Regions from separate parts of the Actinoplanes sp. NPDC021490 genome, predicted to be linked through region 2. Evidence: predicted binding sites of a transcription regulator. Region 2 holds the regulator's gene; each other region holds the start of a gene.
What was found. Region 2 encodes HrcA, which represses chaperone genes, less so after heat shock. Its sites were predicted from a motif close to GGTTNGCACNCTCNNNNNGAGNGTGCNAACC; they were not measured.

Region 1: the regulator HrcA is predicted to act here: its motif matches at 1,593-1,623, upstream of groES (co-chaperone GroES).
Region 3: the regulator HrcA is predicted to act here: its motif matches at 1,972-2,002, upstream of groL (chaperonin GroEL).

What each region holds. Positions count from the first base shown of each region.
Region 1 covers NZ_JBVHFW010000001.1:676,620-679,868, reverse strand. Annotated here, with positions in the region: gene ybaK (Cys-tRNA(Pro) deacylase) at 1-330, opposite strand, end outside; gene ACZ3I4_RS03190 (class I SAM-dependent methyltransferase) at 352-1,521, opposite strand; gene groES (co-chaperone GroES) at 1,748-2,062, shown strand; gene groL (chaperonin GroEL) at 2,134-3,249, shown strand, end outside.
Region 2 covers NZ_JBVHFW010000024.1:172,995-176,243, reverse strand. Annotated here, with positions in the region: gene hemW (radical SAM family heme chaperone HemW) at 1-74, shown strand, start outside; gene ACZ3I4_RS43665 (DUF4870 domain-containing protein) at 110-784, opposite strand; gene hrcA (heat-inducible transcriptional repressor HrcA) at 946-1,968, shown strand; gene dnaJ (molecular chaperone DnaJ) at 1,986-3,128, shown strand; gene ACZ3I4_RS43650 (tetratricopeptide repeat protein) at 3,206-3,249, opposite strand, start outside.
Region 3 covers NZ_JBVHFW010000005.1:464,747-467,995, forward strand. Annotated here, with positions in the region: gene ACZ3I4_RS17115 (glycerol-3-phosphate dehydrogenase/oxidase) at 1-8, opposite strand, end outside; gene groL (chaperonin GroEL) at 143-1,765, opposite strand; gene ACZ3I4_RS17125 (hypothetical protein) at 2,091-3,011, opposite strand; gene ACZ3I4_RS17130 (GNAT family N-acetyltransferase) at 3,109-3,249, shown strand, end outside.

The DNA.
Region 1 (3,249 bases), on a different contig from region 2:
GAGCGGGCTGATGCCCCCGCGCACGTATCCACTGCTGCGTTCGGCAGCCGCGCGATCGGCAAGGTTTGCCCGTTTGCCCCTGGCCGCCTGCGCGAGCGCCTTCAGATCGAGGTCACCGGTCACCGGCACCACGCCGACCACGAGGTCGCCGTCGACGTCCGCGATCAGCGTCTTGAAGACCCGCTCGGCCCCGATCCCCAGCGCCTCGGCCACGAGAGCGCCGTAGTTCGGCGAGTCGGGCGAGACGTCGTACGGGTGCAGGGTGTGCTCGACCTTGTGGGCGGTGAGCAGCGCGGTGGCCGGGGTGCCGGCCGCGGCCTTCTTAGCCATGGCGCGCACGCTACTCCCGCTTCACGGCCGGCAGAGGAGCACGGTCGGCGCGCCGGCCACCCGGGTCAGCACCATCGAGGCCGCCTCGGGCCCGGACAGCCTGAGGTCGCGTCGCAGTTGATCCGGTTCCAGCGCCGAGCCGCGCTTGCGGATCTCCAACCGGCCCACGCCACGCTCCCGCAGCAGCGCGCGCAGCCGTTTCAGCGAGAACCCCAGCACGTCGGTGATTTCGAGCCTTCGCCCGTACGGGGTCTCGTGCGGCTCGTCGGTGTAGACGTACGCGATGTCGGGGTCGGCCAGGCGGCCGTTCACGGTCGTGGCGAACTCGGCCACCAGATGCGACCGCACCACGGCCGGGTCGGGGTCGTAGACGTACGCCCCCACGCCGCCGACCGGCGCCCTCGCCTCCCCGCTGCCGGTCAGTTCGCTTTCCCCGGGCAGCAAGCTCGCGCGGCGCGGCACCCCGGCCAGCGGACCGCACCAGAACGCGGCCTCGACCAGGTCTCCGCCGACGCTGACCCACTCCCCCTCGGCGCCCGGCGGCAGCAACGCGTGATCGATCCCGGGGGCGAGCTTGAGCACCGTACGAGGGACGCGCGTGGCCAGACCGGCGACGAAGTCCCACGGCGGCGAGTAGGAAGCGGGGTCGAACACGCGGCCCCGACCGGCCCGGCGGCGGGCCGGGTCGGCAAAGACGGCTGCGAAGTCCTCCACCCGTACGGTCGTCGCGTCCGCGCACTCCACCCGGATCCGGTCGCCCAGCCCGAGCGCCTCGACGTTGGCCGCGGCGAACCCGGCGGTGACCGGATCGGCGTCGACCGCGTACACCTCGATGCCGGCCCGGGCCGCGGCGATCGCGTCGGAACCGAGCCCGCAGCCGAGATCGGCCAGTGTCCGCACCCCGGCCGCGGCGAGCCGGGCCGCCCGCCGGTTGGCCACCACCGCCCGGGTCGCCTGCTCGAGACCGGCCCGGGTGAAGAACATCGACTCCGCGTCCGGGCCGAACTTCGAGGTCGCCCGGCGCCGCAGATCGACCTGCGTCAGCGCGGCCGCGGCCAGGGCGGGTGGCACCCCGGCCGAGCGCAGCGCCGAGGCGGCGGCGAGCGGGTCGCCGGCGGCTGTCCCACCCGCCAGGGCCAGGGCATTCACCCCTTCGGGCGTACACAATGAGGTGGTCGGGTCGGCAGTCACGCAGGCATTCTCCCCGGCACAACGCGCGTTGGCACTCTGGTTGACGGAGTGCTAGTTCCGGCCTAATCTCCGATTAGCACTCTCAACATGAGGGTGCCAGCCGCAAGCCCATCCGGGCCTGTGGCTTGGCACCAGGCGGACCGGCACCCGCGACGACGGCCCCGCCCGGTGGCATGAGGCATCAGTCCGGCCAGAATCCGGCCGGCAAACCTGTACCCAGGAGGGTATGCCCGTGACTACCGCGACCAAGGTTGCGATCAAGCCGCTCGAGGACCGCATCGTGGTCCAGGCGAACGAGGCTGAGACGACCACGGCGTCGGGCATCGTGATCCCCGACACCGCCAAGGAGAAGCCGCAGGAGGGCACCGTCCTCGCTGTGGGCCCCGGCCGGATCGACGACAAGGGCAACCGCATCCCGGTTGACGTCCAGGTCGGCGAGACGGTCCTCTACTCGAAGTACGGCGGCACCGAGGTCAAGTACGCCGGCGAGGAGTACCTGGTGCTCTCCGCCCGCGACGTCCTCGCGGTCATCGAGAAGTGACCTACTGACAGTGCTGACCGCCCTGGCTCGTTACTGACGGGCCAGGGCGTTGGTGCGTGAAGGGACCATATATGGCGAAGATTCTCAGCTTCTCTGACGACGCCCGGCACCTGCTCGAGCACGGCGTCAACTCGCTCGCCGACACGGTCAAGGTCACCCTCGGCCCGCGCGGCCGCAACGTCGTTCTGGACAAGAAGTTCGGCGCGCCCACGATCACCAACGACGGCGTCACCATCGCCAAGGAGATCGAGCTCACCGACCCGTACCAGAATCTCGGTGCGCAGCTGGTCAAGGAGGTGGCGACCAAGACCAACGACGTCGCCGGCGACGGGACCACCACCGCCACCGTGCTGGCCCAGGCGCTGGTGCGTGAGGGCCTGCGCAACGTGACCGCGGGCGCCAACCCGATCGGTCTCAAGCGCGGCATGGACCAGGCCTCCGAGGTCGTGTCCAAGGCTCTGCTGGCCAAGGCGGTCGAGGTCGCCGATCACAAGGCGATCGCGAACGTGGCCACCATCTCGGCCCAGGACGCCACGATCGGCGAGCTGATCGCCGAGGCGATGGACCGGGTCGGCCGCGACGGTGTCATCACCGTCGAGGAGGGCTCGGCCATGGCGACCGAGCTCGAGGTCACCGAGGGTCTGCAGTTCGACAAGGGCTTCATCTCGCCGAACTTCGTGACCGACGCCGAGTCGCAGGAGGCCGTCCTCGAGGACGCGCACATCCTGATCACGACCCAGAAGATCTCCAGCATCGAAGAGATGCTCCCGCTTCTGGAAAAGGTTCTGCAGTCCGGCAAGCCGCTGCTGATCATCGCGGAGGACGTCGAGGGCCAGGCCCTGTCCACGCTGGTGGTCAACGCGCTGCGCAAGACGCTGAAGGTGGCCGCCGTCAAGGCGCCCGGCTTCGGCGACCGCCGCAAGGCGATGCTGCAGGACTTGGCGATCGCCACCGGTGGCGAGCTGGTCGCCCCCGAGCTGGGCTACAAGCTCGACCAGGTCACCCTCGACATGCTGGGCACCGCCCGGCGCATCGTGGTCGACAAGGAGAACACCACGGTCGTCGACGGCGGCGGTCAGTCCTCCGAGGTCACCGACCGGGTCTCGCAGATCCGCAAGGAGATCGAGGCCTCCGACTCCGACTGGGACCGCGAGAAGCTGCAGGAGCGGCTGGCCAAGCTGTCCGGC
Region 2 (3,249 bases):
ACGAGGAAGGGCGTTTGATCCTGACGCTGCGTGGCCGTCTGCTGGCCGACGCGGTGATCAGGGACGTGGTGTGACGCGCCGGGCCCCGTACCCGGCGCAGTCGGCCGCGCTATTTGATCAGGTTGATGGTGAGCGGGTATTTGTACGGCTCGTTGTTGCTGGCCTTCACGCCGGCGATCACGCCGAAGATGATGGCGATCAGCGCGGCGATCGGGATGATCACGAAACCGATGACGGCGCAGGCGGTGGCCCAGCCGATCAGGGTGACGACCGCCCACACGATCTGGAAGTTGAGGGCCTTGACCGCCTCGGCCCGGACGACCGGGGACTGGTTGCCCTTGGCCAGCATGGCGATCAGCGGCACGATCCAGCCGGACAGGCCGCCGCCGACGAGAGCGCCGAGCGCGCCGCCGAAGTGGGCGATCATGATCCAGGTCTTGTCGTCCTGGTTGGGAGCCGCGCCGTAGCCCGTGGGCGGCTGCTGATAGCCGTACTGCGGGGGCGGGCCGCCGTAACCCGGGCCGCCGGACGACGGCGGCGGACCGCCATAGCCCGGACCGCCGGATGAGGGCGGTGGGGCGCCGTAACCAGGGCCGCCGTAACCCGGGCCGCCGGACGACGGCGGCGGGGCGCCGTAGCCGGGGCCTCCCGACGAAGGCGCGCCATATGGAGGCGGCGGAGGCGGTGTCGAACCGGAAACCGGGTCGTTAGCCGCATAAGGGTTGAACGGCGTTGTCGGGTCGTACGGATTACCTTCACCGGGCGGGCGAGGTGGTTCAGTCATGGCTGACACCGTAGAGCCGCAGTTCAATGCGGTCGAGGGCGACTCGCTGATCGAACCGGCCAATAGACACTGCACTCGATCATCGCGCTCCCGACGGTGGCGACGTAGACTGGCACTCGGTCGCCAAGAGTGCCAGTCGCAGCGAAGGGGGAGGGGTCATTGTGAGTCTGGATGACCGCAAGCTCGACGTCCTGCGGGCAATCGTCGAGGACTACGTCGAGACACAGGAGCCGGTCGGCTCGAAATCGCTGGTCGAGCGGCATCAGCTCGGCGTCTCGCCGGCCACCGTGCGCAACGACATGGCGGTGCTGGAGGAGGAAGGCTACATCCGGCAGCCGCACACCAGCGCCGGGCGCGTGCCCACCGACGCCGGCTACCGGCTGTTCGTCGACCGGCTGTCCAAGGTCAAGGCGCTCAGCCCGGCCGAGCGCCGGGCCATCGAGCGTTTCCTGATCGGCGCGGTCGACCTCGACGACGTCGTGCACCGCACGGTCCGGCTGCTCGCCCAGCTGACCCGCCAGGTCGCTGTCGTGCAATATCCGTCGCTGGCCCGCTCGTCGGTGCGCCACCTCGAGCTGGTGCCGATCTCGACCACGCGGCTCATGCTCGTGATGATCGCCGACACCGGCCGCGTCGAGCAGCGCCTGGTCGAGCTGCCCACCCCCGTCCCAGCCGACGACGTGACCGACCTGCGCCGCCGCGTCAACGAAAAGCTGGCCGGGCAGAGACTGGCCGACACGCCGCCGCTCGTGCAAGGTTTGGTCGACGAGTGCACGCCGGCCAGCCGCGCCACCATGGCCTGTCTGGCCTCGGTGCTGCTCGAGACGCTCGTCGAGCGCAGTGAGGAACGCCTCGCCTTGGCAGGCACGGCTAACCTGACACGTGGGGGCGTGCTGGACTTCCAGGGCACGCTGCGCCCCGTCCTCGAAGCCCTCGAGGAAGAGGTCATCCTGCTCAAGCTCATCGGCGAAGTGGAACCGAGCACCACCCGGGTCCGGATCGGCGACGAGAACCAGATCGACAACCTGCGGTCGGCATCCGTGGTCAGCACCGGTTACGGCCCCGGCACGACGATCGTCGGTGGGCTCGGCGTGCTCGGTCCCACCCGGATGGATTACCCCGGCACCATCGCAACCGTGCGCGCGGTGGCACGCTACGTGGGCGACCTTCTAGCCCAGAACTGACGAGGATTGCGGAGCCCGTGGCCAAGGACTACTACGGCATTCTCGGTGTGAGCCGGGAAGCCACCGACGACGAGATCAAGCGCGCCTACCGCAAACTGGCTCGGCAGTACCACCCGGACGTCAACCCTGATCCGGAAGCGCACGAGAAGTTCAAGGACATCAACGCGGCGTACGAGGTTCTCTCGGACGACCAGAAGCGTCAGATCGTCGACCTCGGCGGCGACCCGCTCGCCCCCGGCGGCGGCGTGGGTCCCGGCGGTCCCGGCGGAGCGGGCGGCCCGTTCGTCGGCTTCCAGGACATCATGGACGCGTTCTTCGGCACGGCGGCCGGCGGCAACGCCCGCGGCCCGCGCCCGCGCACCCGTCCCGGCGCCGACGCGATCCTGCGGCTCGAGCTCGACCTGGTCGAGACGGCGTTCGGCGTCGAGGCCCCGATCACGGTCGACACCGCGGTGCTGTGCACCCAGTGTTCCGGCGCGGGCACGGCCCCCGGCACCCACCTGGCCACCTGCGACACCTGCGGCGGCCGGGGCGAGGTGCAGAGCGTGCAGCGCACGTTCCTGGGCCAGGTCGTGTCGTCCCGCCCGTGCGCGACCTGCCAGGGCCACGGCACGGTCATCCCGCACCCCTGCCCGACCTGCGCCGGCGACGGCCGCGTCCGCACCCGCCGCTCGCTCACCGTCAAGATCCCCGCGGGCGTCGAGGACGGCATGCGCATCCGCCTGGCCCAGCAGGGCGAGGTCGGCCCCGGCGGCGGCACCCCCGGCGACCTCTACGTCGAGATCCACGAGCGCCCGCACGACGTCTACTCCCGCAAGGGCGACGACCTGCACTGCCGCGTCACCCTGCCGATGACCGCGGCCGCGCTCGGCACCCGCCTGACGATCAAGACGCTCGACAGCGAGGAGGGCATCGAGGTCAAGGCCGGCACCCAGCCCGCGTCCACGCTGCGCATCCGCGGCAAGGGCGTACCCCACTTGCGGGGCCAGGGCCGCGGCGACCTCTTCGTGCACCTCGACGTCAAGACCCCGACCAAGCTGACCGCCGACCAGGAACGCATGCTGCGCGACTTCGCCAAGACCCGCGGTGAGGACGTCGCCGAGCTGAGCAAGCAGGGCGGCTTCTTCAGCCGGATGCGAGACGCGTTCAACGGCCACTAGGCCGCAGCGGGCTCGTCATGTAGGCCCGAAGCCGCCGGGCGCGCGCGGAGTAGCGAGCCTCGGGCCGGGTGCCGTGGTCATCGGGGTCGGTGCCGGGCGGCCTCGTCGAGGAAGTCCAGGA
Region 3 (3,249 bases), on a different contig from region 2:
TCGCGCACGCGTCCCACGTTAGCGCCCGTACTCGCTCCCCAACCCGCACCTGTGAGCAACCCTTCGGCTTCGGGCCGGGAAACGCGGAAAGAGGGCGGGCCGCCAGGCGACCCACCCTCTTTCCGTTTTGCTGGGACTGGACTCAGAAGTCCATGTCACCGCCGCCCGGGGCGCCGGCCGGGGCCGGGTTCTTCTCGGGCTTGTCGGCCACGACGGCCTCGGTGGTGAGGAACAGCGCGGCGATCGACGCGGCGTTCTGCAGCGCCGAGCGGGTGACCTTGGCCGGGTCGATGATGCCCGCGGCCAGCAGGTCGACGTACTCACCGGTCGCGGCGTTGAGGCCGTAACCCGCCTCGAGGTTGCGCACCTTCTCCACCACGACGCCGCCCTCGAGGCCGGCGTTCACGGCGATCTGACGCAGCGGGGCGTCGAGCGCGACCTTGACGATGTTGGCGCCAGTGGCCTCGTCGCCGACCAGGTCGAGCTTGTCGAACGCGGTCTTGCCGGCCTGCACCAGGGCGACGCCACCACCGGGCACGATGCCCTCCTCGACGGCCGCCTTCGCGTTGCGAACGGCGTCCTCGATGCGGTGCTTGCGCTCCTTGAGCTCGACCTCGGTGGCCGCGCCGACCTTGATGACCGCAACACCGCCGGCCAGCTTGGCCAGGCGCTCCTGCAGCTTCTCGCGGTCGTAGTCGGAGTCCGACTTCTCGATCTCGGCGCGGATCTGGTTGACCCGGCCCTGGATCTGCTCGGCGTTGCCCGCGCCGTCGACGACGGTGGTCTCGTCCTTGGTGATGACGATCTTGCGGGCCTGGCCCAGCAGGCTCAGGTCGGCGTTCTCCAGCTTGAGGCCGACCTCTTCGCTGATGACGGCGCCACCGGTGAGGATGGCGATGTCCTCGAGCATGGCCTTGCGACGGTCACCGAAGCCGGGGGCCTTGACGGCGACCGACTTGAAGGTGCCGCGGACCTTGTTGACGACCAGGGTGGCCAGGGCCTCGCCCTCGACGTCCTCGGCGATGATGACGAGCGGCTTGCCGCCCTGCATGACCTTCTCCAGCACGGGGAGGAGGTCCTTGACCGCCGAGATCTTGCTGTTGGCGATCAGGATGTAGGGGTCGTCGAAGACGGCCTCCATGCGCTCGGCGTCGGTCATGAAGTACGCCGAGACGAAGCCCTTGTCGAAGCGCATGCCCTCGGTGAGCTCGAGCTCGAGACCGAAGGTGTTGCTCTCCTCGACGGTGATGACGCCTTCCTTGCCGACCTTGTCCATGGCCTCGGCGATGATCTCGCCGACCGTGGAGTCACCGGCGGAGATGGAGGCGGTCGAAGCGATCTGCTCCTTGGTCTCCACGTCCTTCGAGAGCTGCTGAAGGCCCTCGGAAACGCTGGCCACGGCGGCCTCGATGCCCCGCTTGAGGGCCATCGGGTTGGCGCCGGCGGCTACGTTGCGCAGGCCCTCGCGAACCAGAGCCTGGGCCAGAACCGTCGCCGTCGTCGTACCGTCACCGGCGACGTCGTCGGTCTTCTTGGCGACCTCCTTGACCAGCTCGGCGCCGATCTTCTCGAAGGTGCCCTCGAGCTCGATCTCCTTGGCGATCGACACACCATCGTTGGTGATGGTGGGAGCGCCCCACTTCTTCTCGAGCACGACGTTGCGGCCCTTGGGGCCGAGCGTCACCTTGACGGCGTCGGCGAGCTGGTTCATACCACTCTCGAGGCCGCGACGAGCTTCCTCGTCGAATGCGATGATCTTGGCCATACGGCTGTGTCCTCCTGGACAATCGAGGTGCTGGGCCGCGTGGCCCCGCCCTCCGCACGTTGTTGATTGCACACTGCGCGGAACTCTGCGGACGTCACCACCTGGCGTCGTGACGTCCTCAGGTCGAGCCGGATAGCCCGCGACGACCGGCCCCGTGCCCCGGCGCCGATGGCGACGCCGCGACCGAGACCCCACCGTCCCGACCTGCTTGGCACTCAGCAGTCCCGAGTGCCAATCACTTGTTTAGCACTCCGGGGGTGCGAGTGCAAGAAAACCCCCGCCTCGGGAGGGCGATGCGCAACCACCGAGCGGTGCCGCCGGGGCGTCATTCCTCGGGGGCGCCGAGCTCCGCGAACAGGGAACGGCTGGTCACCGGTTCGACCGCCCGGCGAGCCTGCCCGTACGTCACCAGGGCCGCGATCGCCCACAGCTGAACGAGGACGACTCCGGCCACCGTCGCGGCCAGCCCGCCGAGGGCGTAGTCGGCCACCCGGGGCACCACCGTGACCGCGGCCGCCGCGACCACCAGCCCGGCCGGGCGCGAGTGCGAGAGCAGGTGGACAGCGCGGCGCGGACCCCGGCCGCGCTCGATCAGCACGACCGGCCCGAGCAGGCCGCCGTAGGTCAGCGCGGCCGTCGAGGCGATCGCGAACGCGATGACGACCAGGCCGCCCGCCGTGCCGACCTGCTCCTCGGTCAGCACCAGCGGCAGGCCCCCGGTGAGCAGGCCGAACCCGGCGAACCAGAGCCAGAGGGCGCGCAACCGCATGGAGACGAGCGCCCACACCCGGCCCGGACGCGGCCGGAGGCCCTCGGCGGCGGCGGGCAGCACCACGCCGACCACGCCGGCCAGGCTCAGCACCAGCGGCAGCGCGGACACCGCCAGATAGGCCAGCCACATGGCCGGGAGAAGCAGCAGGCCGAAGCCGCCGACCAGCTCGGCCAGGGCGGGCGCGGCCACGATCGTGTCGTCGACCCGGCCGACGAAGAAGTGCATGGGCAGCGCGACGAGGAGCATGATCGGCACGAGATGCAACGCGTGCCGCCCGGCGACCCGGCCGGACCGGCGCGCCCACTGACCGAACCCGGGCCCGGCCACGAGCGGGTCGGCCTCGCCCGCGAGCTGCGGAAAGGCGACATGCCGGCGCCAGCTGAGATCGGCCGTGCGCCCTTCGGGGTCGAAGGGGTCGGCGGCGGCCACCACCGGTTCCTCGACCATGAAGATGCGTGCCTCGCCGTGCTCCACCCGGACACCTTGCCCCAGCACAGGGTCGTCACGCCACCCCGTCCGATTCCCGGCAACCCGCTTGCCGCACCGGCCCGATCGAGGTAGTGAGGACGCCATGAGCTGGAACGTGCACCGGGTACGCCCCGAGGACGCGGCCCGGATGCGTGCGCTGCGGCTCGAGATGCTGGCCGACAGCCCCCTCGCCTTCCTCGAGACGCTGGCCCAGGCGGCCCAGCGCTCCCACGAGTCGTATCGG